One region of the Clostridium saccharobutylicum DSM 13864 genome, then DNA from elsewhere that is predicted to be linked to it. Evidence: riboswitches for the same ligand, from Rfam matches in the RefSeq annotation. Region 1 holds a riboswitch; each other region holds the start of a gene.
The links. Region 1 has a riboswitch for cyclic di-GMP ahead of CLSA_RS05165 (acyltransferase). Riboswitches for the same ligand answer to the same signal wherever they lie in the genome.
Positions count from the first base shown of each region.

Region 2: linked by a shared signal. The riboswitch ahead of CLSA_RS11705 (methyl-accepting chemotaxis protein) and the one ahead of CLSA_RS05165 (acyltransferase) in region 1 are both predicted to bind cyclic di-GMP.
Region 3: linked by a shared signal. The riboswitch ahead of CLSA_RS17650 (methyl-accepting chemotaxis protein) and the one ahead of CLSA_RS05165 (acyltransferase) in region 1 are both predicted to bind cyclic di-GMP.

Region 1 is NC_022571.1:1,172,998-1,183,824, forward strand. It holds gene CLSA_RS05140 (ABC transporter ATP-binding protein) at 1-326, shown strand, start outside; gene CLSA_RS05145 (ABC transporter permease) at 317-1,783, shown strand; gene CLSA_RS05150 (N-acetylmuramoyl-L-alanine amidase family protein) at 1,818-3,320, shown strand; gene CLSA_RS05155 (helix-turn-helix domain-containing protein) at 3,484-4,164, shown strand; gene CLSA_RS05160 (IS3 family transposase) at 4,176-5,051, shown strand; cyclic di-GMP riboswitch class I at 5,272-5,361, shown strand; gene CLSA_RS05165 (acyltransferase) at 5,581-6,315, shown strand; gene CLSA_RS05170 (methyl-accepting chemotaxis protein) at 6,363-8,477, shown strand; gene CLSA_RS23060 (hypothetical protein) at 8,533-8,718, shown strand; gene CLSA_RS05180 (ATP-binding protein) at 8,743-9,471, shown strand; gene CLSA_RS05185 (AAA family ATPase) at 10,423-10,827, shown strand, end outside.
Region 2 is NC_022571.1:2,734,944-2,745,770, reverse strand. It holds partial or broken gene CLSA_RS22535 (DUF4317 family protein) at 143-259, opposite strand; gene CLSA_RS11735 (glycoside hydrolase family 16 protein) at 514-1,761, shown strand; gene CLSA_RS11730 (zinc dependent phospholipase C family protein) at 1,871-2,587, shown strand; gene CLSA_RS11725 (FAD-dependent oxidoreductase) at 3,095-4,438, shown strand; gene CLSA_RS11720 (MarR family winged helix-turn-helix transcriptional regulator) at 4,625-5,065, shown strand; gene CLSA_RS11715 (MFS transporter) at 5,092-6,513, shown strand; gene CLSA_RS11710 (IS3 family transposase) at 6,673-7,995, shown strand; gene CLSA_RS23450 (hypothetical protein) at 8,078-8,242, opposite strand; cyclic di-GMP riboswitch class I at 8,696-8,784, shown strand; gene CLSA_RS11705 (methyl-accepting chemotaxis protein) at 8,876-10,597, shown strand.
Region 3 is NC_022571.1:4,014,684-4,025,510, reverse strand. It holds gene CLSA_RS22250 (PAS domain-containing sensor histidine kinase) at 1-120, shown strand, start outside; gene CLSA_RS17655 (response regulator transcription factor) at 121-1,173, shown strand; cyclic di-GMP riboswitch class II at 1,596-1,679, shown strand; gene CLSA_RS17650 (methyl-accepting chemotaxis protein) at 1,842-3,554, shown strand; gene CLSA_RS17645 (AraC family transcriptional regulator) at 3,588-4,352, opposite strand; gene CLSA_RS17640 (glycoside hydrolase family 3 C-terminal domain-containing protein) at 4,492-6,654, shown strand; partial or broken gene CLSA_RS17635 (transposase) at 6,865-7,143, shown strand; gene CLSA_RS17625 (lantibiotic protection ABC transporter ATP-binding protein) at 7,666-8,370, shown strand; gene CLSA_RS17620 (lantibiotic immunity ABC transporter MutE/EpiE family permease subunit) at 8,373-9,119, shown strand; gene CLSA_RS17615 (lantibiotic immunity ABC transporter MutG family permease subunit) at 9,169-9,870, shown strand; gene CLSA_RS24415 (hypothetical protein) at 10,281-10,412, opposite strand; gene CLSA_RS17610 (DUF6442 family protein) at 10,590-10,827, opposite strand, start outside.

The sequences.
Region 1 (10,827 bases):
AAAGAATGTCTCATCAACCTAATGAATTATCTGGAGGACAAAAACAAAGAGTCGCAATAGCCCGTGCACTTGTAAATAATCCTAGTATAATACTTGCAGATGAACCAACAGGAGCTCTTGACTCTGCAACTGGAAGAATGGTTATGGATTTATTTCATAAAATTCATGAACAAGAAGGAAAAACAATAGTACTTATAACTCATAATAATGAACTTGCAGATGAAACGGAAAGAATTATAACACTAAAAGATGGAAATATAACATCGGTAGCAGAGAATGAAAAGTATTATAGAAGATTCAAAGAAGAGGAAAAAATATGTTTATAAAAGAAAATATACTGCTTGCTATAGCAGGCCTTAAATCTAATAAAATGCGTTCATTACTTACAATGCTTGGAATCATAATAGGTATAGCATCTGTAATAGGTGTTGTTTCAGTAGGTAATGCAATGACGTCTTCTGTAACAAGTTCAATGTCTTCAATGGGTGCTACTAATATTACGGTTAATGTTCAAGAAAAAAGTACGACTAGTACAACAAATACTATTAATAAAAGCAATAGCAGTGATAAACAATCAGGTAGTAGTTCAAAAGGTGGCAATAAAGGATCACAGGAAGGCGGTAATTCACAAGGTGGAAATAAAGGCGCACAAGCTGGAGGCGGTGGATCATCAACATCTGGAATGTTAGGCGGCGGTGGTGGAATGCCAGGTGGCGGCGGTGGTCCTGGTGGTGGCCCAGGTGGAAGGCAAGGAAAATCCAGTAGTACTGAAAAAGATACAGATCTTATGACAATGGAGCAGATAAATGAATTAGAAGATAATTTTAGTGATAAGATAAGTACAATAAGTATGTCTGAAAATGGTTCTTCTGGTAAAGTTAAAAGTAGTAGCACATATGCTAATATAAGTACAATAGGAACAAATGTTGGATATCAAGATGTTAAAAGTATATCTATGAAGGAAGGAAGATATATTGCACAAAATGATATTGATCAGTCAAAGAATGTTGCAGTAGTTTCAGATAAATTGGTAACCAAAATATTTGGAGATAGTGTTGATCCAATAGGTCAAGATATTAAGGTGTATACATCAAATGCAATTTACACATATACTATAGTTGGTGTTTATACGTATAAAGCTTCAGGAACAAGTAGAACAACATCTGATGATAATTTAACAACTGATTTATATATTCCAGTAACAGTTGTAAAGAAAACTGCAACTAATAAAAATTATCAGACATTTACAATAAAGCCTAAAGACGGTGTTGATGTTCAATCATTTACAACAGAAGTTACAAGTTATTTATCTAAGTTGTATGAAAAAAATGAAAAGTTTGAAGCAGTGGCAAGTAATATGGAAAGTATGCTTGAATCGAGAACATCAATGATGAGTACAATATCAATTGCCATATCTGCAATTGCCGGAATATCACTTTTAGTTGGTGGAATTGGAGTAATGAATATAATGCTTGTCTCTGTTACTGAAAGAACAAGAGAAATAGGAACTAGAAAAGCACTTGGAGCCAAGAGTACTCACATACAAATGCAATTTATAGTCGAATCAATTATAATATGTTCAATAGGCGGTATTCTTGGAATACTGCTAGGTGTGATAATTGGTACAATGGGTTCAAAAGCAATGGGATATGCAGCAGCAATATCGCCAGTGGTAATTTTGATAAGTTTCACATTTTCAATGTTTATTGGTGTATTCTTTGGATATTATCCAGCTAAGAAGGCAGCAAAACTTGATCCAATTGAAGCGTTGAGATATGAATAGTAAAGTATGGATAATTAAAAAGGATGGATATTTTATGAATAAAAGTATTAAGCATGTAGTAGTTTTAACACTTGCTATAGGCGTATTCTCGGTAGTTGAACCTGTTAAATATTTGAATTTAACTAATGAGAAAGTGTATGCTTCAACAGATAATAGTGATCTTTTGAGTAAAATTTCTTTAAGTGATGGTAGTATTAGTTTTAGCAGAACCACAACATCATATGATGTACATGTAAAATCTTCAGTTGAATATGTAACAATTAAAGCAGTACCGGCAAATACAGATTATACTACAGTAACGATTGATGGAGAAACAGTTACTGAAGGCAGTGAATATAAAACAGATGTAAAATTAGATAAAGGTGAAAATACAATTAAGATAAAAGTTATAAATGGAAGTAGAACAAAAATTTATACTTTAAATATAACTAGAGGCAGTAGTTCGAGTTCTGCAGATTTAGATGAGGAGATAAATGATGTTCATTTATCATCGGTTGAATTAAGTGATGGAAATATTGATTTTTCTTCGACACAATATTCTTACGATGTTAATGTAGATTCATCTGTTGATGAACTTGGAGTTACTGCAACACCACAAGAAGATTCTTATAATGTTATAATTAATGGGACAGAAGTTGATGAGGACGATAACTACAAAAGAAAAATAAAGTTAGAAAATGGACAAAACACTATAACTGTAAAAGTTAAAAATAGTGAAGATGATAGTGAAAAAACATATACACTTAATGTAACAAGAGGAGATGCAGAGCAATCAAATTCCAAATCTTCAACTTCAGATCAAGTTGAAGATTTACATAAGGGAAATGTTTTTCTAAAATCATTGAATGTTGGAAGTGATAATGTAGATTCTCTAACAAGTCAAAATATTTACAATTTATCAGTTAAAGATAATTTGCAAGAAATAACAATTGAAGCAAAACCAGAAAATGAAAATTATGTAGTAACAATTGATGGTACAGAAGTAAGCAATGATAATTATAATTATACTAAAAATATATCATTGTTTAGAGGAAAAAATGCAATAAGGATAGAGGTTAAGAATCCAGATAATGATGAACAGAGGACATATATATTAAATATAGTAAGAGGAACTGAAACAAATACATCTGACGATAAAGACGTAATATTAAAAAATATATCAGGAAAATGTAGTCAATGGGTTAAGAATAACAATCAGTGGATGTATAATGATGAAACAGGAACGCCATTAAAAGATTCATGGTTTACTGATAGGAGCAATGGAAACACGTATTATTTACAAGATGATGGAATAATGAAAACTGGATGGTTAAACAAATTTGATAAATGGTACTATTTTAATCAAAGTGGTATTATGAAAACTGGTTGGCAATGTATAGATGGTAATTGGTATTATTTAAATACATCAGGGACAATGCAAACGGGCTGGATTAATTTAAACGACAAATGGTATTACTTATATGATTCAGGGATAATGGCAAAAGATACAACAATTGATTGTTATGCATTAGATTCAAATGGTACGTTGGTAAATTAATTGAATAATTTTGTAAGTGAAATTTTTAAATGGCTACAAAAAAGTTTTGGTCTTTTTTAAGTTGAATAATAATTAATGATAAAAGTAGTTGGAATATTGATATGCTCCCTTTATAGTAGACAGTTAAAATAATAAAACTGTTTCTATAAAGGGGGTGTTTTTTATGGGCAGAAAAGAAAAAGTTTCTATTGAAGAAAAGCTAAGAGCTATTAAATCTTACCTATCAGGTGAAAAAAGTGCTGCACAAATATGTTCTGATTTTAGCATCCATAATCAATCATTTAGGAATTGGATTCGTAAGTATAATATGAATGGTGAAAACGGATTAGTTGTTACTCATAAAAATAAAATTTATTCAGAAGAAATCAAATATATGGCAATTCATGATTATCTTGATGGCAACGGTTCATTGGAAAATATATGCACTAAATATGAAATTCCATCAATTTATAGTCTCCAACAATGGATTAAGAAGTATAATAGTCATAAGATATTTAAATCTCACAATAAGCAAGGGGATAGAATTATGACTAATGGAAGAAAAACCACTTATGAAGAAAGAATTGAGATTGTTGCATTCTGCATTTCGAATAATGATGATTATCAAGCCACTGCTGATAAATTTAAGGTTTCTTATCAACAAGTTTATACATGGGTAAGAAAATATAAATCTAATGGATATGAAGAGTTAATGGACCGTCGCGGTAAGCGTAAAGAGCCTGAGGAGCTTACTGAGTCTGATAAATTATCAGCACAACTAAAACTTATTGAAGCAGAAAATAGACGTTTAAAGATGGAGAATGATTTCTTAAAAAAATTGAAGGAAGTAGAAAGAAGGCGATAAGCACTAGAATCATCCAAGAATATAAATATATTTCTATAAAAGAATTACATGAGGAAAATGGCTATCCAATAGCTGATTTATGCAATTTAGCTAGTATTGCACGATCATCTTACTACAAATGGATTAACCGTTCAGAGACTGAATTAGATAAAGAGAATTCAATAATACTAAAAGAAATTGTTAAGCTTTATGAAGATGTACATGGTATCTATGGATACCGTCGGATAACAATGAATATAAATCGACTTCTTAATAAACAGTATAATCATAAACGAATTTATAGATTAATGAAGTCTATTAACATGAAATCAGTTATAAGAAAAAAGAGAAAGTCTTATCTACAAAGTACTCCACAAATAACGGCAGAAAACAAATTAAATAGAGAATTCTATGCAAAGAAACCAAATGAAAAATGGTTAACAGATGTTACTGAGTTTAAGATACTTAATGGTCAAAAGGCTTACCTCAGTGCAATATTTGATTTATCTGATAAAAGCATTATTTCTTATGTGGTCGGTCACTCAAATAACAATCAACTTGTTTTTGATACACTTGACTTAGCAGTAATTGCTAATCCGACTGCAAAGCCACTTTTTCATAGTGATAGGGGATTTCAATATACTAATAGAACTTTCAAGGCTAAACTTGATAAGATTAATGCAACTCAAAGCATGTCACGTGTCAGTAGGTGTATCGACAACGGACCAATGGAAGGTTTTTGGGGAACTCTCAAATGCGAGATGTATTATTTGCAAAAATTTTATACTTATGAAGAATTAAGACAAGCGATTGATGATTACATAGTATTTTATAATACAAAGAGGTTACAGAAAAATTTAAAAGGTCTGACTCCAATTGAATATCGAAATCAGACCTTAGCTTCATAATTTTTTTATTTTTTCATCTGTCTACTTGACAGGGGGCAGTTCATATAATATCAACTGCTTTTTTTAATATTTATTGAGTTCTATAAAAATTGTAATTATCCTAATATGTAAAAAATATATAATTAAGTAAAAATAACAATATTATTGGAAAAATCTAATTTATTATATTGAAATTTGCCACAAAAAGTGTAATAATGTTTATTAGAAGATTAAAACTTTATAATGATAATAGTACACTTACTGAAAAGTAGGGCCACAAAGCTATGAGTCTAAGGAAAATTTTATTTTCTATGATTGTCAGGTTGCCAAAATATAGTTAAATTCATGAATTTTATATTTGTTTTAACTTTGGTGTCTATATATAATAGGCACCTTTTAATTTAAAATATACAATAATTGCACATAGGTATAAGAGATTATTTTTGGTATTATACTGTGCTTAATAGCCAATAAAATCGTATAGTTAATGATTTTGTATTGAGAGGAGGATTGATTATTTTTATTACGATTTTAATAATCAAACTAACATATGAATAAAATAAATAATTTACTGAACGAAGTGGAATGCATTGTTAATAATGGGATAACTAAAGAGGGTGTTATTAAAATCTTAAATACTTTAAAATGTTCTTTTCCGATTGAAATATTGGATGAACTTAAATTGTATGGAGATTATTTGCCTAAAAATCAAGAAATAGGTTTTTCACAAGAAAAGAGATATTTGCATTTTTTATGGGATGCATTGGATAAATCTCCGATGTGCCTTGCAGCTAATTTTTCTATTCCATTTAGAAGGATATTAGCAAACAAATTATTTAAATCATGTGGAAAGAATTTTGTGGCGGAGGAAAATGTTCGTTTTAATGTTCCAGATAACATTGAAATAGGAGATGACGTGTTTCTGAATAGGGGGGTATTTTTAGATTCAAAGGGAGGCGTAATATTAGGGGATTCAATTGTAATAACTGAGGGGGTAACAATATTTACTCATTCACATACTGAAGATGATCATGAATTAAGGACTTATGCTCCTGTAATTGTAAAGGATTATGCTAAAATATATTCGAATTCAACTATATTGCCAGGAGTTACAATTGGAAAGCAATCAATAGTAGCTGCGTGTTCTCTACTAGATAAAAATGTAGAGGATAATGCTTTAGTGGGAGGTGTGCCTGCAAAGGTTATAAGAGGAAGAAAAAATTTAGATAAGAATGAAGAAGAATTAAATCATATATGGTTTTATAATAACGAATTTCAAAAATAAAATATATACAAGTAAAATTTTTAATATTTATAAGGGGATTAGAAAATATGAAAATGTCTTTTAAATCTAAGTTTATGTTGTTAGTTTTACCATTAGTTATAGTTGGCTTATTGTCACTAACAGGAATTGCATATGTTAAATTTAACAAGATAATCGAAAAAGAAATAATGGATTCAATGTCAATGAGAACGACTGAAGCTACAGATCACATCAATACTTGGTTGACAGGAAGACTTGGGGAAGTACGTGAAACAGCTCAAAATCCTATGATGAAACGTATTTTAGAAAGTAATCCTAGTCTGGACTTAAGCAAAGATGATGAATCTACAAAATTGATAGATGAACTAAATCTATCTAGATGGCAATTTATTAAAGATACATATCCAGATCAATATGCAGCTTTACATATTGTAAATTCATTACCTAAAGATCAATGGAATAATGCTGATAGTTTAACTAAGCTTACAGCACGATATGTTAATGTAAAAGATGGACAATGTAAAACTTCTCCTTGGGCAAAGGCAGCAGTAGCAGAAGCATCAGAAAGGTTTTCTCAAAATGGTGGTGTTCCTTATGATGTTATATTAAAACCAGCATATTCTGACGCATATTCAGCTAATATGGTACTAATGCTTGCATGGCAAAAGGATGAGAATGGTAATGTTGTAGGTGGTGCCGGTGCGAGTTTAAAAATAGAAGCTATACAAAAGATAGTAGAAAATGAGAAGTATGGACAAAAGGGATATGGAATGTTATTAGCAAAGGATGGTACTTTTATTGTTCATCCAAACAAAGATTGGGCAATGAAAGAAAAGATTACTACAGTTAATGATCCTGAGCTTACAAAATTAAGTGAACTTATTGCGAGTGGTAATCCTGGAATATTCCGCTTTGGTGAAGGAAACGATAGGAAAATTGCATTTTACGCTAAGGCTCCAATAGCTGATTGGACTGTAGTTAATGTAGTTTATGAAAATGAACTTTTTGCTGCATCTAATAAGTTAATAATAATTATGTTAATAATAGCATTAGGAATTACAATTGTTTTATCATTAGCTATATACTTAGGAGCAAGTAAACTTGTTAAACCATTAACTCGTCTTAGTAATTTTGCTAATAATGTATCTACTGGAGATTTAAGTGGTTCTATAGAGGTTGAATCGCAAGATGAAATTGGAAGCCTTGCCACAGCATTTAATAATACAGTACAAGCACTGAGAAGTATATTAACGGATATAAACACGGAGTCTCAAAAGGTTAATAATCTTTCAAGTGATCTTGCAGCTTCCTGTAAAGATTCTAGTGTGGTGACAACTGAAGTTTCTAAAGCTATACAAGTTGTTGCAGAAAACACTACTCAACAAGCAAGACAAGTCGCTTTATCTACAGATAAGACTGTTGAGATGAAAGAGACAAGTGAGAATGTTACAAGTAAATGTAATTATATGCTTGAAAAGGCTGAGGAATCGCATAATATAAGTGCTGTAGCTTTTGAAGCTGTAGATAAAGCAGTAAACAGCATGAAAATAATTGTTGAAAACAATAATGATAATTTAAATGAAAGTAAAATATTACTTGCAAAATCATCTGAGATTGGTAAAATTGTTGAGGTTATTACTAGTATTGCAGATCAAACTAATTTACTTGCACTTAATGCAGCTATTGAAGCAGCTCGTGCAGGAGAACAAGGTCGTGGTTTTGCTGTTGTTGCTGATGAGGTAAGAAAGCTTGCAGAACAGTCATCTGTTGCAGCTAGTCAAATATCTAATCTTATTAATGGCATACAACAACAGATTCAATGTATAACTGATAGTATGAATACTGGTTCTAAGGAAATTACAAGTGGTATGGAGACAGCATTACAAGCTGAAACGCATTTTGAAGATATTGAAAAAGCTATCAGTAATATTTTTAATGTTGTTCGTGATGTATCTTCTGCTACAGAAGTAATGATTGAAACAGCAGAAAGTACTGTTACAGAAATGAAAGAAGCATCATTTATTTCAGAGCAGACGGCATCTGCAACTGAAGAAGTATCTGCATCTGCGGAAGAACAATCTGTTGCCATGGATGAAATTGGAAATACTGCTACTCAATTATCAAAACTTTCAGACAGACTTAATGAATTAGTAACTAAATTTAAGATTTCTGATGATAATTAGAGATAAGAATTAAGTAAAGTTTTAAAATTATATAGAATTCGTTTTAAAGAAGTTTATGAATTATATAAAATCAAAAACGATAAGATTAATTTATAATTCAGATGTTTTATTAAAATCTCTTGCAAGTTTTTTAGCTAGCAAGAGATTTTTTTTTATTAGTAAAATGCAATTGTTTGTTTCAAATGAAACAGAGAATATATTTAAATTAAAGTATACTAAAGACAATAAATCAAATATATAAAATTATATTAGGATGGTGAATTTTATGATAAGAAGAGTTATTAAAATAGATGAAGAAAAATGTAATGGGTGTGGACTTTGTGCAAGTGCTTGTCATGAAGGTGCTATTAGAATAATAAATGGAAAAGCTAAGTTATTACGTGATGATTATTGTGATGGACTTGGTGATTGCCTACCTTCATGTGCAGCTGGTGCTATTACATTTGAAGAACGTGAAGCAGCACCATATGATGAAGAAGCAGTAAAGAGAAATATTGAAGAAAGAAAAGTAAAACAAGAAAATACAGATAAAAATCAAAAAATATCATTTGGATGCCCAGGAGCTCAAGCAAAAATGATAACGCGTAATAAAATAAACATTAAAAAAGATGAAGATATTAGTGCCATGTCATCACAATTAAGTCAATGGCCAGTACAGATTAAACTTGTATCTCCTAAGGCAGGATTTTTTAATAATTGTAGTCTACTTATAGCAGCTGATTGTACAGCTTATGCATATGCAAATTTTCATAATGAGTTTATTAGAAATAGAATCACATTAATAGGATGTCCAAAACTTGACGAAGTTGATTATTCAGAAAAGCTTTCAGAAATTTTTAAAATAAATAATATAAAAAATATTACAGTAGTTAGAATGGAAGTACCATGCTGTGGTGGAATAGTAAATGCAGTAACAAATGCATTAAGATCAAGTGATAAAATGATTCCATGGCAAGTAGTAACTATTTCAACAGCAGGAGAAATTATTGAGTAAAGAAATGTAAATTTAATCATGTCAATAGATGTTGTAAAATGCCCAGGGTTTGGCAAAAATTAACCGAAAGAGAATACATATATGTTTCGCATACTAGAAGAATTTCGCTGGGCATATCTAAATGGAAAGCTGCATCCATTTCAGAGTGCTCCCAATGCAAGATTGGGACAATCTAAAAATGGAACAACTCTCCATTAAGATATGCCAACAGCTTATTTTTCAATGTATGCTTCACATATATGTATTCTCTTTCTTTGTATTGCAATAACTTTGAGTATCTTGCATATAGATACCCAATCTAAATTTATCTCATGCCAAGGAGTATGTGATAAATAAAATTTTATTTTAAAGTTATAATAAGAGAACATGCATAAACTGAAATATTTGGTATTACAATCAAACATATTTAACTAACTTGACTTGGATACTAAATTAAGCAATTTTGCAAAATGGTTTAAACCAAGGTCTATTAGATATTAAAGATTAAATTATATATATTGTACTCGATTTTTTGTATAAATTTGATTTGTATTGTGGAATCATTCTATACTTATTTTAACATAAAGTCTCATAAACAGAGAAATTGGCCACATATTTGTGGAGTAGGCATTGAAAATAAGCTGTTGAAATATTTTAATGTTAGGTTGTACTACTTTAGTTTGTCTAAATTTTATATTTGGAGCAAACTGAAGTAGTACAACCTAACATTTAGATATTGCCAGCGAAATTTTCTTAGTACTATGGAACAAATATGTGGCTAATTTCGGTTAGCATTACGAAACTTTAATATTTTACAACACTGGCAAAATAACTATTTAAAGTTTATTTGAAAAAACTATACCTATTTTAGTATTTAAAGAATATTAATATTATATACTATTAATTTAAGGAGGAGACTACTTTGGAAATGCAACTAAAATAGAGAATAGTAAATTCAAAGTGGGATAAGGTATGAAGAAAGAGTTAACTCCAAATGAAATTATTTTTTGTGCATCATGTAAGGATGCAATAAAACAGAGTAGTATCAATAGAATACCGGAAGTTATGACTACATTAAATAAAATAAAGAAAGCTTTAACTATTGATAAAGATGGGTACAATATATATTATGTAGATTCATTTTCAAAAGAAAAATTAGAATTTTTACAAAAATATATTGATGGTATATATGAAAATTATCCGGCTCCTAAGGATATTTGCTATGTAACATCTCAAGAAAAAATAAAACCAATAGTTTTATTTTTGCAAAATGGTAAAGGTACCTTGTTAAAAGATATGATTGAAGATATTAAAGAAAAATATCTTAAGTGTATAGTTGATTTTTATAGTAGTTCTTCAGATGATGAAAAAGAGAAT
Region 2 (10,827 bases), 1.6 Mb from region 1:
ATAAAGAATATGCTACTTAATATAGTATAGTGTTCAATGAACAGCTCTGCAAGTGAGAAAATAAATGAAAAATAGAATTGAGCAATATGTGGTAAAATATTGTTGTGTATTAATTAGCTGTAAGTTAATGATATAATATATACTTAAGATTTAAAATAATATTCTTTTCTCCATTTACATAGCAACCACACATTTTGGTAAATGTACATTCATCCTTTTTTAATCGTCTTTTTAATTCCAATATGTCTTTTTTTCTCATATATAAACCTCTCATTTCATGAATTTTTCTAAGGCACATGAAGGAATGCGCATTAGAACATAATAAAGAATATGCTACTTAATATAGTATAGTGTTCAATGAACAGCTCTGCAAGTGAGAAAATAAATGAAAAATAGAATTGAGCAATATGTGGTAAAATATTGTTGTGTATTAATTAGCTGTAAGTTAATGATATAATATATACATATTTAGTTTAAAAGTGAATTTGAACTAGAGATAGATAGGGGGATAACATGAAATCAAGTAAATTAATTTTGCGATTAGCAGTAAAAACTGCAATTATAACTAATTTAATTTTAGTAGGTAATATAAGTTTAGCTTCTTTAAAAGCACATGCTGAAACTACAACAGATAACTGGAAGCTTATGTGGAGTGATGAATTCAACGGAGATAAGATTAATCCATCAAATTGGACTTATGACATTGATGGACATGGATGGGGAAATAATGAACTTGAATATTATACTGATAGACCTGAAAATGCACGAGTTGAAGATGGCAATCTTATAATAGAAGCACGAAAAGAATCGTACAAGGGTAGTCAGTATACTTCAGCACGTCTAAAATCTGAAGGATTGCAAAACTTCCTCTACGGAAAAATCGAAGCAAGAATTAAGCTTCCTGAAGGTCAAGGTCTTTGGCCAGCATTCTGGATGTTGGGTTCAAATATGGCGTCAGTTGGTTGGCCTGAATGTGGCGAAATTGATATTATGGAACATGTAAATTTTGCTGATGATATTTATGGTACTGCTCATTGGAATGCACATGATGGAGAACAATATAAGTCTTATGGTGGTCAAATAAAAATTGATGTTACTAAATATCATAATTATTCCGTTGAATGGAGTCCAAATTCTATTAAATGGTTTGTAGACGATACTAAGTATGCAGAATACGATATTACAAATAGTGTTAATGGCACTAATTCATATCATAAACCATTCTTTATACTTTTAAATATGGCTGTAGGGGGAAATTGGCCTGAAAATCCTGATTCTTCAACTGAGTTTCCTGCTAAAATGTATGTTGATTATGTACGTGTGTATAATGATAGTTCATCAAAAATCCAAACAAGAAATATGTGGCTGAAGGATGAAAGTACTGGCTGCTGGTCCTACTTAGGTGAAGATGGAAACACGAAAACAGGATGGCTTTATGATAATGGAAAATGGTATTATTTTTATGGAAATGGCCAGATGGCAACGGGATTTATAAATCTTGGAGGGGATGCATATTACTATTTGGATGAGAGTAATACAAGCAATATTGGAATTATGCAAACAGGCTGGCAAAAGATTAATGGTTATTGGTATTATTTTAATACTAGCAGCGATAGTGGCGTTACTGGAATGATGAAAAAAGGATGGCAGAAAATAGATGGAGCTTGGTATTACTTCTATTATGGTGATGGAAAAATGGCTTCCAATACAAATATAGATGGTTATTACATAAATTCAAGTGGAGCATGGAGTAAAAGTTAATATATTATTTTTATTATGGAGTATAATTATTTCTCGTGTTACATGAATAATAATTAAAAATATGTTTATAATAATTTAGACTATAAATATACTTTTAGGAATGATGATTATGAATGTTTTAGAAAAGTTTTATTCATATGTATTTAAAAAAATACTACAAACTATAAATCCTGTGAAGAAGCGAATTATGAAAACCGAGTGTATAGTTCATAAATTTATAAATATTCAATCTTTAACGGTGCTTGGAAATGATGGAAATACAGAAGCTTATAAAATTATGAAATCATATATAAGTGATATAGAGGCTGGAGTAGTTTGGGCTGATCAGGATTTAAAAAGCAGTAATCATTTTTATAATCCAAATACTAATAAAGGATTATATGGTAGTAATGATGCAAAAAAAGAATGTATATCTTATTATACTAAGGCGTTAAATGAGTATTTACATGGTGATATTAAAAATTCAATGTTCTATTTAGGTGCTTCTTGTCATTTGATTCAAGACTTGACAGTTCCTCAACATGCTAATGTTAAGTTATTAAATGATCATAAAAGTTATGAAAATTGGGTGATTAGAGCCCATAAACATTATAATGAATTCAAAATCAAAGAAGGGGGAATATATTTTAATTCATTAGAGAATTACATTGATTTTAATAGTAAAGAAGCCATAAAAATATACACAAAATATTCTAGTGTAGAAAATAAGCAAGTCAGGTTTTATAAAATTACTTCGGAAATTTTAACAATGGCTCAGGCTACTACCGCTGGTTTGATGCTTAAATTCTATAAAGATATACAAGAAATTAAACCTCTTATGACTTAAAACAACCATGTCCTCAGTCTGCATGATATGATGATTTGGTGCTAATTTCTGCAGCAGTAGAAAATGTATAATTAACTTAATAAATATTTAAATGCAACATATATGAGGATATTTAATCGTAGTCAAAGTTTTAATCAAAAATTTATATGACTATGTATTATATATCCTCTATTTTATTGTCTATACAAAAAGTTGATTTAAAATTAACTATGCAGATATAAGTTACACCGTTAATCTCTATAAATATATAAAATTTATAGAGTATAATTTAAACTTATATTTCTAATAATTATATTAAGTATTTTATTAGTTAATCATATTATTCGATATAGAATATAGATTTATGTTTTAATTACTTGATTTTTACTATTAAACTAATAATATTTTTTGAATTTGCTTATTAAAAAAATGTTTTGATTTATTTTGAATAAGAATGTATAATAAAGCTGTGGATAATGATTATTAAATAAAAAGGATTATTTATATATAAATTAGGAGGGATTAACATTGAAAGTTATAGTAATAGGATGTACTCATGCAGGAACAGCTGCTGTTGTTAATTTAAAGGAGCTTTATCCAGAAAGTGAAGTAGTAGTTTATGAAAGAAATGATAATATATCATTTTTATCTTGTGGAATAGCCCTAAGTGTAGGCGGAGTAGTTACTGAAACAGAAAAGTTATTTTATAATTCACCAGAGAAGTTAAATTCTATTGGCGTTACAACTAAAATGAAGCATGATGTGTTAGATATTGATTTTAATAATAAAATAGTTAAAGTTAAAGATTTAGAAGATGATAGTATTTTTGAAGATAATTATGATAAATTAGTTCTAACTTTGGGTTCATGGCCAATAGTACCTAAATTTGAAGGTGGAGATTTAGAGAATATACTTTTATGTAAAAATTATCATCATGCAAAAGAAATAGAATCTAGAACAAATAATGCAAAAAATATAGTTGTTATTGGTGCTGGATATATTGGAGTGGAACTTGCAGAAGCTTTTAAAACAAAAGGTAAAAATGTCACATTAATAGATGCAGAAGAGAGAATAATGTCTAAGTATTTAGATAAAGAATTTACTGATATTGCAGAAGCAGAATTCAAAGATCATGGAATTAATTTAGTTTTGGGAGAAAAAGTTAAATTATTTAAAGGTGAAGATAGTAAAGTAACTCATGTAGTAACTGAAAATAAAGAATATGATGCAGATTTAGTTGTATTATGTATTGGATTTAAGCCTAGTACTTCTCTTGTAAAAGATAAGTTAGAAACATTAGAAAATGGCGCTATATTAATAGATGAATACATGAGAACAAGCAAAGAAGATGTTTTTGCTGGAGGAGATTGTTGTATTGTTAAATATAATCCAGCTAATGACAATAGATATATACCATTAGCTACTAATGCAGTTAGGATGGGAACTTTAATTGCTCAAAATATAATTGAACCTAAACTAAAATATATGGGAACTCAAGGTACTTCTGGAATCAAGATATATGAAAAATCTATAGCATCTACAGGACTTACTGAAGAAGTTGCTAAAAATACAACTAATTTTAATGTAGGAGCAGTTGTTGTTAAAGATAATTACAGGCCAGAATTTATGCCTACTTATGAAGAGGCAAGTTTAAAATTAGTATTTGATAAAGATACAAGAAGAGTATTAGGTGGTCAAATAATTTCAAATTTAGATTTTACTCAGTTTATGAACACATTATCTGTAGTAATTCAAAATAATATGACAGTTGAAGAGCTTGCAATGACAGATTTCTTTTTCCAACCACATTTCAACAAGCCTTGGAGTTTATTAAATATTGCAGCATTGGAAGTATTGAAAAACAACAATTAACATTCTATTGAAAATTAAATATAATGTTTTATTTAAAGCTGAGTTTTTTATATTGGAAAAAGCTCAGCTTTATTTATATTATACTTATGTTTGATTAAACTATTATAGAAGAAAAAGTTGACTAGTCAACAATAAAACAATATAATATTGTTGACTAGTCAATTAAATTTACAGGAGGTAAAAGCTGTGGAAAGAGAAACTACTAATTTTATAATGTTCAATAGTAAAATTTTTAGAAATACACAAATTTTTTTAGATAGAATTTTAAAGAAATTTGAATTAAGCAGCGGTTCAATTCCGTACATATTTAACTTAGAAAAAAATGAAGGCATCAGCCAAAATAAATTAAGTAAAGAAGTAGGCAATGATAAATCAATGTCAGCAAGAACAATTACAAAACTTATAGACTTAGACTTTGTATATAAGAAACAAGATGAGAAAGATAGCAGAGCCTATAATTTATATTTAACAGCAAAAGCCAAAGAACTTATACCTGAAATTCGTAAAGAGATTAAGACAGTTTTAGATTTGCTAACAGAAGATTTAACAGAAGAAGAGATGCTTATTACTGCAAAGTCCTTAAGGAAGATCTTGAATAAAACTCAAAGGTTAAAGGATAATGAGTAAAAGGAGGAATTTAAATGGAAAAAGAAATGCAAAAAGAAAATGATAGAAGTAGATGGTCTATATTGATTATAGTTTTAATGTTTACAGTTATGTCAGCATTAGATGGCAGTATTGTAAATGTAGCATTACCTAAAATGGCTATTGCTTTAAATGTATCAACATCTAGTATTCAATTAGTTGCAACAAGTTATTTAATAGTTATTGCCGGGACAGTATTAATTTTTGGAAGACTTGGAGATATGTTTGGAAAATCCAAGATGTTTACTTTCGGATTGGGTTTATTTACACTTGGATCTTTGCTATGTGGAATAACAAGTTCGTTTACAGTATTAATTTTGGCAAGAGTAGTACAAGCCATAGGCGCTGCTGGAACTATGGCTAATAATCAAGGGATTATTACAGAAACATTTCCTAAAAATGAAAGAGGAAAAGCGCTCGGATTTTTAGGAACGTCTGTAGCATTAGGTTCTTTAGTAGGACCAGGTCTTGGAGGAATTATAGTAGGTGCAGCCAGCTGGGAATATATATTTTTAATAAATGTGCCTATTGGTATAATAGCATTGTTTTATGCCATTAAATTATTACCTAAAGGTAATAAAAATGCAAAAGGAAAGTTGGATATTCTAGGTGCTGTATTATTTATATTTGCTATAGTTCCACTTTTTGGAGCTTTAGATGAAGGATTAAACATTGGTTTTACAAATCCAATGATTTTAACAAGTTTTGTTGTTGCAATCATTTCATTCATAGCATTTATTTTTGTGGAGAAGAAAAAAGAAGATCCACTATTACAATTGCAAATATTTAGTAATAAGTTATTTTCTTTAAGTATATTTTGTGCATTTGTAACATTTATAGCAATATTCTGCAACAATATTATTTTGCCATTTTATCTTCAGGATGTAATGAATTATACTCCACAGCATACTGGATTAATACTTATGGTTTATCCTTTGCTTTTAACTGTAGTGGCACCTCTTAGTGGAAGTTTATCAGATAAAATTGGTTCAGAAGTTTTAACATTTATAGGTTTAGTACTTATAAGTTTAGGATTAATATTAATGGCCACTTTAAATGTAGATTCAAGTTTATTAATTACAATAATATTTATTGGAATCATGTCTATTGGTATGGGATTATTTCAATCGCCTAATAATTCTTTGATAATGTCAACAGTACCAAAGGATAAGCTTGGAATTGCAGGAAGTGTAAATGCACTTGTAAGAAACTTAGGAATGGTATGTGGTATAGCTTTAGCTACAACACTTTTATATAGTATGATGAGTTCTAAAATTGGATATCGTGTTACAGATTATGTAACAGGAAGAAATGATGCTTTCATATATGGTATGAAAACTGTATATATAGCTGCGGCAATAATAAGTTTGGTGGGAGCTGCGTTAACTTTTTTCAGATTAAATAACAAAAAAACTAGTGAGAGCAAATAAATAAAAATTAATATTTAATAAGGTTTTCTATAAGAAAATAATAGACCAGTATGTTTTTTAAAATGGAACCTATGAAATAGACACTTAAAAAAGACTATTTTTATAGGTTCTTTTTTTGTACAATAAAATCAAGTATAAATTCAGTCAGGATGTGAACTAATGAGTAAAAAACTATTTACTAATAAAGAAATTGAATTGTTATCAAAGAATAAATATATAAAAAACGTCACAAATAAAGCAATCACGTATACAGATGAATTTAAAATACTTTTTATCGCTGAGCGTAGCAAAGGTAAACTACCTATTTATATTTTTCAGGATGCAGGATTTGATACAGATGTTATTGGAAATAATAGAATTTGGTGCGCAAGTAAAAGATGGCGTAATATTTATAATGAATCAGGAGCGCTTGGATTGAGAGATTCTCGAAAATTAAATAGTGGTCGTCCACTAAAACGTGAACTAACCGTGAATGAAATAATAGCTAAAAAAGATGCTGAAATTGCTTATTGGAAAGCGGAGGCAGAACTATTAAAAAAAATCGAGCTGCAAGAAAGGCAGGTGAAAAATAATAAATTAAGTTCAACATCAATATTCAAGATCATACAGAGTATAATTTCAAAATACAGTTATAAAAATATAATTTCTCATTTATGCAAAATAGCTGAAGTCTCTAGATCAGGATATTATAATTATTTAAATTCAAGTAATAAGCGTAATTCTAAAGATGAAAAGGATTTAGAATTAAAGCATATAATTCTTAAAGCATTTAATCATAGAGGCTACAAGAAAGGATCACGCTCTATAAAAATGGTTTTAGAACATGAATTTAATAGAGTAATAAATCGAAAGTGTATACAAAGAATTATGAGAAAATATAATATTGTGTGTCCAATTAGAAAGGCAAACCCTTATCGTAGAATGATGAAAGCTACTAAAGAACATACAGTTCTACCTAATACTTTGAACAGGGAATTCAAACAAGGTTTGGTCGGTAAGGTATTATTAACTGATATAGCTTATTTAACATATGGAGCATCTAATAGAGCCTATTTATCTACTATTAAAGATGCTTCTACAAATGAAATTCTCTCGTATCATCTTTCAGAAAGTCTTACATTAGATATAGCTACTGAAACTGTTAAAAAGCTGATGAGGAATCATAAAAAATTACTTGATAAAGATGTTTTTATTCATTCAGATCAAGGCGTTCATTACACTAGTCCTAGATTTCAAAAACTTCTTAAGAAATATAAAATTGGACAATCCATGTCTAGACGCGGAAACTGTTGGGACAACGCCCCGCAGGAATCATTTTTTGGACATATGAAAGATGAAATAGACTTAAAAATTTGTACAACATTTTACGAATTAGAATCAACAATTAATAATTATATGGATTACTATAATAATTACAGATACCAATGGGGACTTAAAAAGCTGGCCCCTGTTCAATATCGGGACCAGCTTTTAGCTGCCTAGCCTTTTTCAAAATGTCCTTGACATAGGGACCATTTTATTTGTATATTTCATATCATATTGGTCTATTATTTTTTTATGTGTTTTAATTACCAAATCTATTGAAGTGTTGACTTGAAACACCTTGTTGTTCTACAGACTTATGTTTTGCATTGGGATTATGATTATGGCCTTCTTCAGTTATTGGTATTTGATAATTACATTTTTCCATTCTTGCTACTTTATTATCTGGTTGACTATCCTTTGCCATGAAAATACCTCCTTACATAGTATTTATACAAAATTAGTATGTACACTAGTGCGCATAATTATCCGCTTATCTTAAAAATAACCTTATAAAATGTAGGAACCGTATGTGAGTCTAATTTCATTTTGGATAGACACATCATATAGAAATCAAGCTACAGGATAATGAATTAAATTCATATTTATCACATGTAATAATATTATTTTCTCAATTATTTTGTTTTTCTAAATTTTAATGGAGTTTTTTTATAAGTATTTTTAAATATTTTAGGGAAATAAGGAATATAATTGTATATTTTGTTCTGTGTTTTTGAATTATTTACTATGATATTCATAATTCACCATGAAAATTGTTGATTCGACTTTTGAAATATGATATTATAATTGTGATTTAAGTATAAATTTAAACTTTATTATATATTATCGCTATATCTAAAAAAATATTAAGTAAATCAAATATTGTAAATAGCAAATTCATTGAAAGATGGAGACGCAAAGCCATGAGTCTAAAGCAATAGTTGTTGCCATGATAGTCAGGTTGCCAAAAATATTAGTAGTTTATTTTATGGCAGGCAATATCTTTATTGCCTGCTTATTTTATTAACAAGTTAGTAATAATCGGTAGGGGGAAATAATAATGAAATGGTTTTATGATTTAAAAATTGCAACAAAGTTAATCTTAGGCTTTGTTACTGTAGCCTTTATTGCAGGAGTTGTAGGTGTAGTAGGTATTGTGAATATTAACAAAATTAACAATCTTGATACTGAGTTATATGAGCGTCATACTGCTACAATGCCAGATTTGATAGATATAGTAAATAACTATCGAATAGAGAGAGGAATATTAAAAGACTTATTAATCGTAAAAGATTTAAGTAAAATACAAGAGAATATAAACAGATTTAAAGCCTTAGATGATGAAATTGATACTAGTATGCAACATTTAGAAAGTAATTCGAAAGATTCTGAGGTAATTAAAAATCTAAATGACTTAAAAAAATTATTAAGTTCATTTAAACAATATAGAGATAAGGCGATAAATTTTATAACAACAAATCAGGAGCAGCAAGCAACAGAAATTTTATATACAGATATATCAGGAATAGCAGATAATTTAGACACTACTATTAGTAACTTGACAAGTCTAAAAATAAATTTAGCAAAAAATGCTTCAGATAATAATTCAGCTTCAGCAAGCAGAGCAACTATTACAATGATTGTTGTACTAACTTTTGGAGTGATTATAGCAATTGTTCTTGGGATAGTCATAGCTCGAATTATAGGCAGACCTATAAATAAAATGGTGGAGGTTGCCAATAAAATTGCTTTAGGTGATATGAGCGTTGATGTTGAAACGGACACCAAAGATGAAATAGGCAGTCTTGCAGAATCATTTAGAAGAATGATTGAGAAGAATAATGAGGTCCTAAGTAATATTAGAAGTGCGGCAGAACAAGTAGCATCTGGTTCAAAACAGATATCTTATTCAAGTATAGCACTTTCACAGGGAGCAACAGAACAGGCAAGTTCAATTGAGGAATTGACTGCATCTGTTGAAGAAATATCTTCTCAAACACACTTAAATGCTCAAAACGCTAATAAAGCAAATGAACTGACTGAAGTTGCTAAATTAAATGCTATTCAAGGTAATAATCAGATGAAAGAAATGCTTAAAGCTATGGAAGCGATAAATGATGCTGCAAGCAATATTTCAAAGGTTATTAAAGTAATTGATGATATTGCATTTCAAACCAACATACTTGCACTTAATGCTGCTGTTGAGGCTGCAAGAGCAGGACATCATGGTAAGGGATTTGCAGTTGTAGCTGAAGAAGTAAGAAATCTTGCTGCACGTTCAGCAAATGCCGCAAAGGAAACAACTTACATGATTGAGAATTCAATAAATAAGTCTGAGGGTGGGACAAAGATTGCAATAGATACGGCTAATGCTCTTAATGAAATAGTAAATGCTGTTGAAAATGTAGCAAACCTTATAAGTGATATTGCTATTGCTTCAACTGAACAGTCTACAGCTCTTGGACAAATAAATCAAGGCATTGTTGAAGTGTCGCAGGTTGTTCAAAGTAATTCAGCTACTTCAGAAGAAGGTGCTGCAGCAAGTGAAGAATTATCAAGTCAAGCTGAACTTCTTAGAGAAATGGTTAGTAATTTTAAATTAAAACAAAGTGTAAAATCATATAATACCTTAAATGAACTTAATCCAGAAGTGTTAAAAATGCTTGACGAAATGGCTGAAAAAAAGAAGTATCAAACATCTCATATTAATGAGGAATATAGAGAACCAGCAATTACAAAAACTAAAATTATATTAAGCGATAATGACTTTGGAAAATATTAATTAATATAAGTCTGTGATTGGTGTATTAAGAAAAGGAGTAGTTTAAAATTAAGAAACTACTCCTTTATTTTCTTACATAAGCTTTGTAATATAACTAAATAATCCATTCTTCAAATATCTTGGATTATTTACTATACAACTCATGATTCTCCATAAAATTTATTGATTCGACTTTTAAAATATGCTATTATAATTATGATAATTGTAATTTGTATTTAAATTTAAATCTT
Region 3 (10,827 bases), 2.3 Mb from region 1:
ATTGGATTAGCCATCGTACGTAAAATAATCCAAAAACATGGAGGAAGGACTTGGATAGAGAGCAAGTTAAATAAAGGTACTAAAGTTTATTTTACTCTACCTATTGAGGAATGTGATTAAATGTACAAGGTAATGATAGTTGATGATATGGAAATAGCAAGATTACAATTGAAGAGACTGAAAATATGGGGCGAAGTCTCAGGATTTGAAATTACAGATGAAGCTAGAAATGGATATGAGGCTATACAAAAGCTTCAAACTAATTCAGTTGACTTAATTATAACTGATATCCGTATGCCTATAGTAGACGGAGTAGAATTACTTGAGGAGGTAATGAAAAAAAAGCTGGCACTTTGTGTAGTCCTTTTTAGTGGCTATAGCGAATTTGAATATGCTAGAAAAGGATTGGTATTAGGTGCTTTTGATTATCTTATTAAACCAGTAAATGCAGATGATATTAACAAGTTACTTGAGAGAGCTAAATTATTCATCAGTGAAAAAAAGGAAGAGAAAAAACTAAAAGTATATAACCATTCATTAGATGTTACACAAATATTAGAATTGATTGAAAATGGCAGAACGGTAGAAAATTTGGCTTATTCTATTTTTGATAAACTAGTTTTGGGTGATTTTGATAAGATAAGAATGCATCATATAATTATAGAGTTTTTCGAAGAAGTATTGGAAGCGATAAATAATAATATGATTTGGTTTATAAAATTTGCTGATGCAAGTTACATTAAGAGTTTAAATCTGCATGATGTAGCTTCTTTAGAACAATTACGTGATATATACATTTCATGTATTAAAAATTTAGAAGCACAAATAATGTATTTATATTTAGGAAAAAGTTATGGTGTTTTAATAAATAAAGTAAGCATTTTTATTTTGAATAATGTAGAAAATGAAGTTACATTATCTACAATTGCAAGTTATATGGATATGAATAAGAATTATCTATGCGAAATTTTCAAGAAAAAGACGGGTATGTCACTTTTAGATTATATGACAAAAGTTAAAATGGAACGAGCTAAAAAGATGCTTAGAGAATCTGAAGATAGAAGTTATGAAATAGCAGATAAACTGGGTTACATGGATCCGGAGTATTTCAGCAGGCTATTTAAGAAGTATTCAGGTATGTCACCAACAGCGTATAGAAAATTAAAAAAATAAGGAAAAAGTGAAAGCGGTTATGAGATTAACTATAAATTTATAGATTAATTTATTCTTAAAATTGATTTTTTTCTTATAAATTAAATAAAAGCAATGTATATTTCAAGCAATACATTGCTTTTATTTTTTTAAAACTGAATTTTTTCTGGGTAAAATGTTGATTTTTTTCATTAAATTTTGAATTAAAGAAAGGTATAATAAATTTTGTCTTTTTATAATATATTGAGTAGCTGAAATTACTATACGGGAATTTTAACTAATGTCAAGAGGTTACCATTAACACAATTATATTAATAATGTTTGTAACGTTTCAATAAATAAAAAGAGCAAAAGTATTTAAAACTGCACAAGCTCTAATATATAACGGATTGCAGTCAATTTTGTTATGTGAAGTTTGAATGTTTTATAATATTGAAAAAATAATAAAAAGCGGAAACTGTGAAAAATTCTCTTTATCTGGGCACTTTGAGAATTTGGAGTTAGTAGTGCAACCGGCCAATAATTAGTTTATAAGCTAGCTATTGGTCTATATTTTTTTATAAAGAGAAGAGGAGAAGGGATTGGGAATATATGGGAAATTGTTATTTGCTGGTTTGAAAAAGGAATAAACGATATTTTTAATAAAAGTATAAATAACATAATTTATGGAAATTAGTGGAGGAAATATAATGAGAATTTTTAACAACTTAAAAATGTTATATAAGCTATTGATAGCTTTTATAATAATGGTAATATTTATTGGAAGTGTTGGTTTCGTAGGCATATCAAATATGAAAAAGATTAATTCAAATGTTTCAAACTTATATAATATGGATTTAATAGGCGTAAAGGATCTAAATATGATTAAAACAAATCTTATGACGGTTAGAGCAGATGTTTTGAATATTTTAGATCCTAAAAATAGCAGTAAAATTTCTAGTTATATTGATGATATTAACAAACTAGAAGAAGAAGATAAGAAGTTAGCTGAAGAGTATAAAACTACAATTACTACTACAATTGATGAGAAACAGTTTGCTCAGTTTGAAAAACTAATAGTTGATTACAGAACTTCTTATAATCAAATTATAGATAAAGTGAAAATTTCAGATTATGATGGGGCTAACTTTATTTTGCCTGAAGCTTCTAAAATTAGAGTGGATATGTTTGCTGTATTAAATAAAGAAATAGATTTAGCTACAAAAATGGCTGCTGATGATTATAATAGCAGCAATGCGATTTTTAAAAGTAGTACAATTATCTCTATTAGTATTATAGCAATAGCTATCATAGCAGCAATTATTTTGGGAACTGTTATATCTATTGTAATTTCAAAAAGATTAAAAGATATTTTAGAATTTTCGGAAGCTATGGGTGAGGGAAATCTTACAGCAACAATTAATATTGATTCAAAGGATGAAATAGGAAATGTTGCTAAAGCATTAAATAAATCTAAGGAAAATATTAAAATTTTAATAAGTGAAATAATGAATGGTGCTAGTGATATGAGTGCAACTAGTGAAGAATTGTCTGCAACTGTTGAAGAGGTTTCATCTAAAATGGAAGTAGTAAATCAATCAGTAGAACAAATATCTAAGGGAGTTCAAGATTTAAGTGCTACGACTGAGGAAGTAAGTGCATCAACGGAAGAAATAAGTGCTAGTACAAATGAACTTGCAAATAGAGCAAATGATTCGGAAGTATCTGTAAATGAGATAAAAGAGCGTGCTGTTGATATAAAAGTTAAAGCTTCAAAAAATATAGAAGAAGGTACAGTTATATATGACCAGAATCGCTCAAATATTTTAAAAGCAATTGAAAAAGTTAAAGTTGTAGAAGATGTTAAAATCATGGCAGATTCTATTGGTAGTATAGCACAGCAGACAAATTTATTAGCTTTAAATGCTGCAATAGAGGCAGCAAGAGCTGGTGAACAAGGAAGAGGATTTGCAGTAGTTGCAGATGAAGTAAGAAAGCTTTCTGAGCAAGCTTCACAAGCTGTTTTAGATATTCAAAGCATGGTTGGAGAGGTACAAGCAGCAGTTGGGCAGCTTTCACAAAGCGGACAAGATGTACTTAAGTTTATTGAGAATAATGTAAAACCAAGCTATGAATTTCTTCAGAGCACAGGCACTCAATATGAAAAAGATGCAGAATTTATGAATAACATTACAGAAGAGATTTCATCTTCGTCAAAACAAATGAATGGCGTTATTGAGCAAATAAGTGAGGCTATACAGAATGTATCTGCAACAGCAGAAGAATCAGCAACAAGCACTGAAGAAATAACAAATAGCGTTAATGAAGTAACTTTTGCCATTAATGATGTTGCAAAATCTGCACAAAGTCAGGCAGAACTTGCTCAAAAACTAACTGATATGGTACAGAATTTTAAATTGTAATTTCAGTTAGCTATTACATAAATTTAAGTCTGTTTATCTATAAGATTTAGGTGTTTTTCCAGTGAGTCTTAGAAAATTTCTATTAAAAGAACGTATGCTTGAGTAGCCACAGGTATAAGCTATATCTGTAATTGTAGCTTGACTATTTTTTAATAAATATAAAGCATAGTTTATTCTATTTTCATTAATAAAATTAACTAATGATGTACCTAAAATGTTATTTAGATATTTAGAAAGATAAGTATAGCTATAACCGAATTCGGAGGAAATACTTTTTAATGAGATGTTCTTAGTGAAATTTTCTTGGACATAGGTGAGGGTTTTATGTAATAATTCATAATCAGGTTTTATACTATCTAATAATTTAGTATGCTCAATAATTTCTGAGCATAAAAGATATAAGCAGCCTTTCATTTGAAGAAGATTTAAATTATCTTTGAAAATTTTGTCTAGAACTAAAGCTTCAGTATTTGAAGATAAATTAAATACTGGATTTTCTAAAGTTTTACCATCAATCATATTATGAAAGGTCTCTACATATTCAGGTGGAAATACACAAATATTTGCATCTGAATATTTTTTTGTTGTAATGGAATGGACTTCATAGGGTAATATTAATATACAGCTATTTTCGGGTATGTTAAAAGTTCTGTTATTAACAGAAACTTCAATATTGCCATTAGTAACATATATAAACTCAAAGCTACGATGCAAATGCTTTGGATAATTAAGATCATGAGGGTTATAGTAGGAAAAAAGATTATTTTTACCAAAGTGGTAAGACTCATATTTTAGCATGATATTCCTCCAGAAGGATAAATTTTGTCTACAATTATATAAGTAATTTCTTGTTAAGTCAACATAAAATTGGATATTATTAAATCAAGAGGAAAGACATAGATAAGGCACGTGAAAATAAATAACAAGTCTAATTTGAATGTGCCTAAATATAATTTTGGAGGTAGATATTGTGAAGAATAAGAGAATAACTCATGAATATGCATTAGAAAAAGCAAAAGAATTGGTTTCTAAAATGACACTTCAAGAAAGAGCAGAACAATTGACATATAAGGCTCCGGCCATAAAACATTTAAATATACAAAGATATAATTGGTGGAATGAAGGACTTCATGGCGTAGCAAGAGCAGGTACAGCAACCGTGTTTCCACAAGCTATTGGACTAGCTGCTATGTTTGATGATGAATTTTTAAAAGAAATTGCAGGAATTATAGCAACTGAAGGACGTGCAAAATATAATGAAAATTCTAAAAAAGAAGATAGAGATATATATAAAGGATTAACATATTGGTCACCGAATGTAAACATTTTTAGAGATCCTAGATGGGGAAGAGGCCATGAAACATATGGGGAGGATCCATACTTAACTTCTAAATTGGGAGTTGCCTTTGTTAATGGATTGCAAGGAGATGGAAAATATTTAAAGATAGCAGCATGTGCTAAGCATTTTGCAGTACACAGTGGGCCAGAAGCTTTAAGGCATGAATTTAATGCAGTTGTAAGCAAAAAGGATTTATATGAAACTTATTTGCCAGCTTTTGAAGCTTGTGTAAAAGAAGCTGATGTTGAAGCTGTAATGGGGGCTTATAATCGTACAAACGATGAACCTTGTTGTGGAAGTGAACTTTTATTAAAAGATATTTTAAGAGGAAAATGGAAATTTAAAGGTCATGTAGTATCTGATTGCTGGGCTATTGCAGATTTCCATTTACATCATAATGTTACAAGTACTGCTACTGAATCAGCTGCTCTTGCAATAAAAAATGGCTGTGATTTAAATTGTGGAAATGTATATCTTCAAATGTTGTTAGCATATAAGGAAGGGTTAGTAACAGATGATGATATAACAAGAGCAACAGAAAGATTGATGGCAACTAGAATTAGATTAGGCATGTTTGATGAAGAGTGCGAATATAACGAAATACCTTATGAAATGAATGATTGTAAGGAGCACAATGAAGCTTCTTTAATGGCTTCAAGAAAATCTATAGTAATGCTTAAGAATAATGGATTACTTCCATTGGATAAATCTAAATTAAAATCTATTGGAGTTATAGGACCTAATGCAAATAGTGAATTAATGTTAAAAGGAAATTATTTTGGTACAGCATCTAAATACATTACAATTTTAGACGGAATTCATGAAGCAGTAGATTCAGAGAATATAAGAGTATTTTATTCAGAAGGATGCCATTTATACAAAGATAGAGTATCAGATTTAGCACAAGCAGATGATAGAATGGCTGAAGCTGTAACTGTGGCAGAACACAGTGATATTGTTGTTCTTTGTTTAGGATTAGATTCTTCTATTGAAGGTGAACAAGGAGATGCAAGTAATAGTGAGGGTGCTGGAGATAAGTTAAACTTAAATTTACCAGGTAAACAACAAGAATTACTTGAAAATGTACTAGCAGTAGGTAAACCAGTTATAGTTGTCCTTGGAGCTGGAAGTGCATTGACATTACAAGGACAAGAAGAAAAATGTGATTCTATTTTAAATACATGGTATCCAGGCAGCTTTGGAGGTAGAGCAGTATCAGATTTATTATTTGGTAAATGTTCACCAAGTGGGAAATTGCCTGTGACTTTCTATAAAACTACTGAAGAGTTACCAGAATTCACTGATTACTCTATGAAAGGCAGAACTTATCGTTATATGAAAGGGGAAAGTTTATATCCATTTGGTTATGGTTTGACTTATTCAACAGTAAAATTATCAGATTTGACAACATCTAAGGTTTCAAAGGATTTTGAAAATGTTAATGTAAGCATCAAGATTACTAATACAGGAAATTATGATATAGAAGAAGTAGTTCAATGTTATGTAAAAGATCTTGAATCAAAATATGCAGTGGATAATTATAGCTTATCAGGATTTAAGCGTATTGAACTTAAAAAAGGTGAGACTAAGAATGTATTGATGACAATAGATAGAAAATCTTTTGAGGCTGTAAATGATGAAGGAGAAAGAATTCTTGACAGCAATAAATTTAAGTTGTTTGTTGGCATATCACAACCTGATAAAAGAAGTGTTGAGCTTACAGGAATATCTCCATTAGAAGCTAATATTGAATTGGCATAGATATCCGAATTAAGACTTAGACTTATGTGGTAACTCACCGAAACAAAAGCATGCCCCCTATTTCTACTTTTGGATATATATTCAAAGCATAAGTGTTATTTATAAAGAAGCTGCTGCAAAACTAACAGAGTTTAGTTTTGTAGCGACTCATTTTTTAGATATAAAAAAATGTGAATTCCGAAGAACTCACATTGATTGTATAATTAAATTATGCAACTAACTAAATCATACATTAAAAATTATAATGAGTTTAATGATAATTTTCAACTTATATTACCATTAAATTTAGAAAACTTAATACCAGAAGATGATTCTGTCCGTTTGCTAAGCCACGTATTGGAGGGATTAGATTACAGAAAGTTATATAAGGAGTACCCTTCAATTGGAAGAAAACCGGCAGTGGAACCTAAAATCATGTTCAAAATAATATTTTATGCTTATTCTCAAAATATTTATTTAAGCAGAAAAATAGAAAAAGCATGTAAAAGATGATCACATGAAAAATGGTCAATTAAAACCATCATATAATGTACAAATTGCAGTTGAAAGCGAATATGTGACAGGTGTCGGAATATTTGATTATTTTGCTTTATTTTGACTACAACATTAACAAATTACATTCTAAAATACAAAATGAAAGAATTCAGAAGCATCTTCATGAATTAAAGTCTACTGCTTAATTATGGAATAAAGTGACTAGGACTATTTAAGTGCGCTTAAAAGTCAGAAATCTTTAAGTAATTAATGTGGAATTCTAAATATTTGGAAATTCACTAGTTTAAACCGAAAAGGAGCATCGCTCCTGATTAAAGTTTAAAATGATACCTATAGACTGGACACATGAAAAAAAGTGTTTAGTGTGTAGGTATCATTTTATTAATAGATGGCTTTTTTCTTACAAAATTGAAAGATAAATGTAATGATTATCAATATAACATTATTCAAATATAGATTACAATATAAAGTGCAAATTTGATTTAGATTTAGTTGTATTTATTTAGGAGGTTAAAAATGAATGAATTTATATTGCGCACAGAAAAACTTACTAAAGCATTTAAAAAACAATATGCAGTAAGTAACATATCACTTTCTATACCATCAAATTCAATTTACGGTTTACTAGGTCCAAATGGTGCTGGAAAATCTACTTTGCTAAAAATGATATGCGGAATGCTCAAACCAACTTCCGGAAATATTGTATTTAATGATCATAAGTGGAGTAGACAAGATTTAAAATTAATAGGTTCTCTTATAGAATCTGCACCATTATATGAAAATTTAACTGCTAGAGATAATTTAAAAGTTAGAACAAAATTACTTGGACTCCCTGATTCTCGAATAGATGAAGTCTTGAATATAGTAGACCTTAAAGATACTGGCAAAAAACACGCTGGCCAATTTTCAATGGGAATGAAGCAACGTTTAGGAATTGCAATTGCACTTATTAATCATCCAAAATTATTAATTTTAGATGAACCTACAAATGGACTTGATCCATTTGGAATACAAGAACTTAGAAATCTGATAAAATCATTACCACAAAAAGGTATCACAGTTATAATATCAAGCCATATTCTAAGTGAAATAGAACAAATTGCTGATTACATAGGCATTATTTGTGGCGGAGTTTTAGGATATGAAGGCAAATTGAAAAAAGGAGAAGTCTTAGAAAATCTATTCATGGAAGTTGCAAGTAAATATAGAAGGGAGATATAGTAATGATTAAGTATTTTGTATCAGAAAACTTGAAAATAAAGAATACCTTTTTAAATAAATTTATATTTATTATGCCAATACTTACAATTATATTTACTCTTTTATTGGAGCCAACTGCATTGCAAAAAGGGTCTTACAATTTTTGGTATATTTTCATCTATCCTGGAACAGTAACTTTAATTTCTACGCTGTTAAGTAGAGTTGATGGTAAAATAAAAAATAAATCAGTACTATCACTACCTCTAGATCTAAGCAAAGTATGGATATCTAAAATTTTAATAGGTATAAAAAGTATTTTTATATCATGTCTAGTACTTTTCTTCGCAGTACAGATTATTCCAATTATTTATAGTAATTCATTCCAAAATGCTATTTCATTTTTAAATGGATTTATAGCTATTATAATACTTGTTATTACATTTTCTTGGCAAATTCCTTTGTGGATTTATTTAGGCAATAAAATTGGTCTATTTATTACAACAATTATTTCAATAATTGTAAACTTTTTATCATCAGTTATAGCAGTTAAAAATCTTTGGTGGATATGTCCATTCACTTATCCATCTAGACTTATGTGCCCTATCTTAAAAATTTTACCTAACGGATTGCCAGCTACACCAGGCAGTGTAACATTTACTCCTGAATTTCTTAACATTTTAAATATACCTTTAGGTATAGCACTATCTATTATTTTATTTTGTCTTGTAACCTATTTAACTGCTAATTGGTATAAATCACAGGAGGTTTAATGTATATGATACTTGCAATAATCAATAGTCTTAAGGCTGATCTATTAAGATGAAACATACAATTTTTTATTGGATTCATATTTGCATTCCAATTTTAGGAGTATTATTAGTTGTAATAGATTATTTTATCCATAATAGTGATGGAATAAGTAGCATTGGTACGCTCTTAGAAACTATTTCACTGATATTTCCTATTCTTATATCTGTAATATGTTCATTAGTAATAGAACAAGAAGAAAATGCAGGAAACTTCAAAGAAATTCTAGGTAATATTTATGGAAAGTATTTAGGTTTTTTCAGCAAAATATTAATATTGCTTTTTTTCGGGCTCGCTTCTACTATTTTGACTATCAGTGGATATTTTATAGTATCTAAATTTTTCTTACAGCAAGATGTATTTGATTTATCTTTTTATATAGAATTAATTTTTATAACATTCGGAAGTCAAATATTTTTATATTTGTTTCACACATTTTTAAGTTTTACACTAGGATCAGCTGGTTCAATTGGTATTTCTATATTTGAAAGTTTAATTACAGCTTTAATGGAAACAAGTCTTGGTGATGGTGTATGGTTCTTAATCCCCTGTGGATGGTGCATTCGTTTTACTAAGTATTTTATTGCACACCAATCATTAACTTCATTTTTTTACTATGTTTTAAGTATTAAATGTAGCATATTATTTACCATAATATTTTTTATATTTCTTATTATTTGGTTTCACTTCTACGAGGGTAAAAAAATTATTTAATCTTTTTACTGATTCAATGCTTTATTTAAGCCATTTATAAAATATCAAATTTAGAATTTTTGCTTAGTATTTATCTATATTTCTTATCCAGAATTTCGGCAAAAAGCATAAATTTTTATAAAAAATCTATGCTTTTTCTTCTGTAAAAGAGAAAAAATTGACTTTAAAACAACTTGCTGCTAAAGTAAGCTTTTTTTAATTTAATATCTTAAAAATTTATATTTAATCAAAATCACTCTAACCTCTTATAATTAGTGCGTTACAAGCTATTTTTCGAGTGTATCATTAGTAGGAACTGTTACCCTTAGTGAATGCCCCCTAAGTTATCTTATACTTATATTGTAATTCTTTAATAATTCTATAGGCTTGTACCCTTGATATTGGTTGGTTGTCTCCTTCTCTACTCTTAATTAAATATTCATCATTTGGCTTTCCTCACCAGTAAACTTCCAACTCTTTGTATAATTCTTTATGAATAGCAATACTTTTATACTTTTTAGTTTTATCTTCTTTTTTCTTAATTGATATTTTCCCCTTAACATTCTTTAACTCTTAATTCTAAATCATGTATAAATACCAATTAAAATCATTATTAAATTACGCTCCTGGCTACTGCTCTTTAAATCTTTTATTATTGATCTAATCTTTTGATTATCTTTTATTGGATTTACTCTCATTTTAATCAGGAGCGACACTCCCTTTTATTTTATTTGTTTTAGTTATATCATTAAAACAAATAAAGCAATAATTGAAATTATACATCCAATGGACTCTAACAAGTATAATTTATCTTTAATTTTTACATATTTATAGAAAGCCTTAGCAAGTTCACTAATAAAAAATATGCTAAAAAGTTTATATGATATCTGAGCACTCCTAACATATTCCACCACAATTAAAAGTAATATATATATTGTTACACTTGTGATGCTCATGCTATTAGCTACTGCATTAATT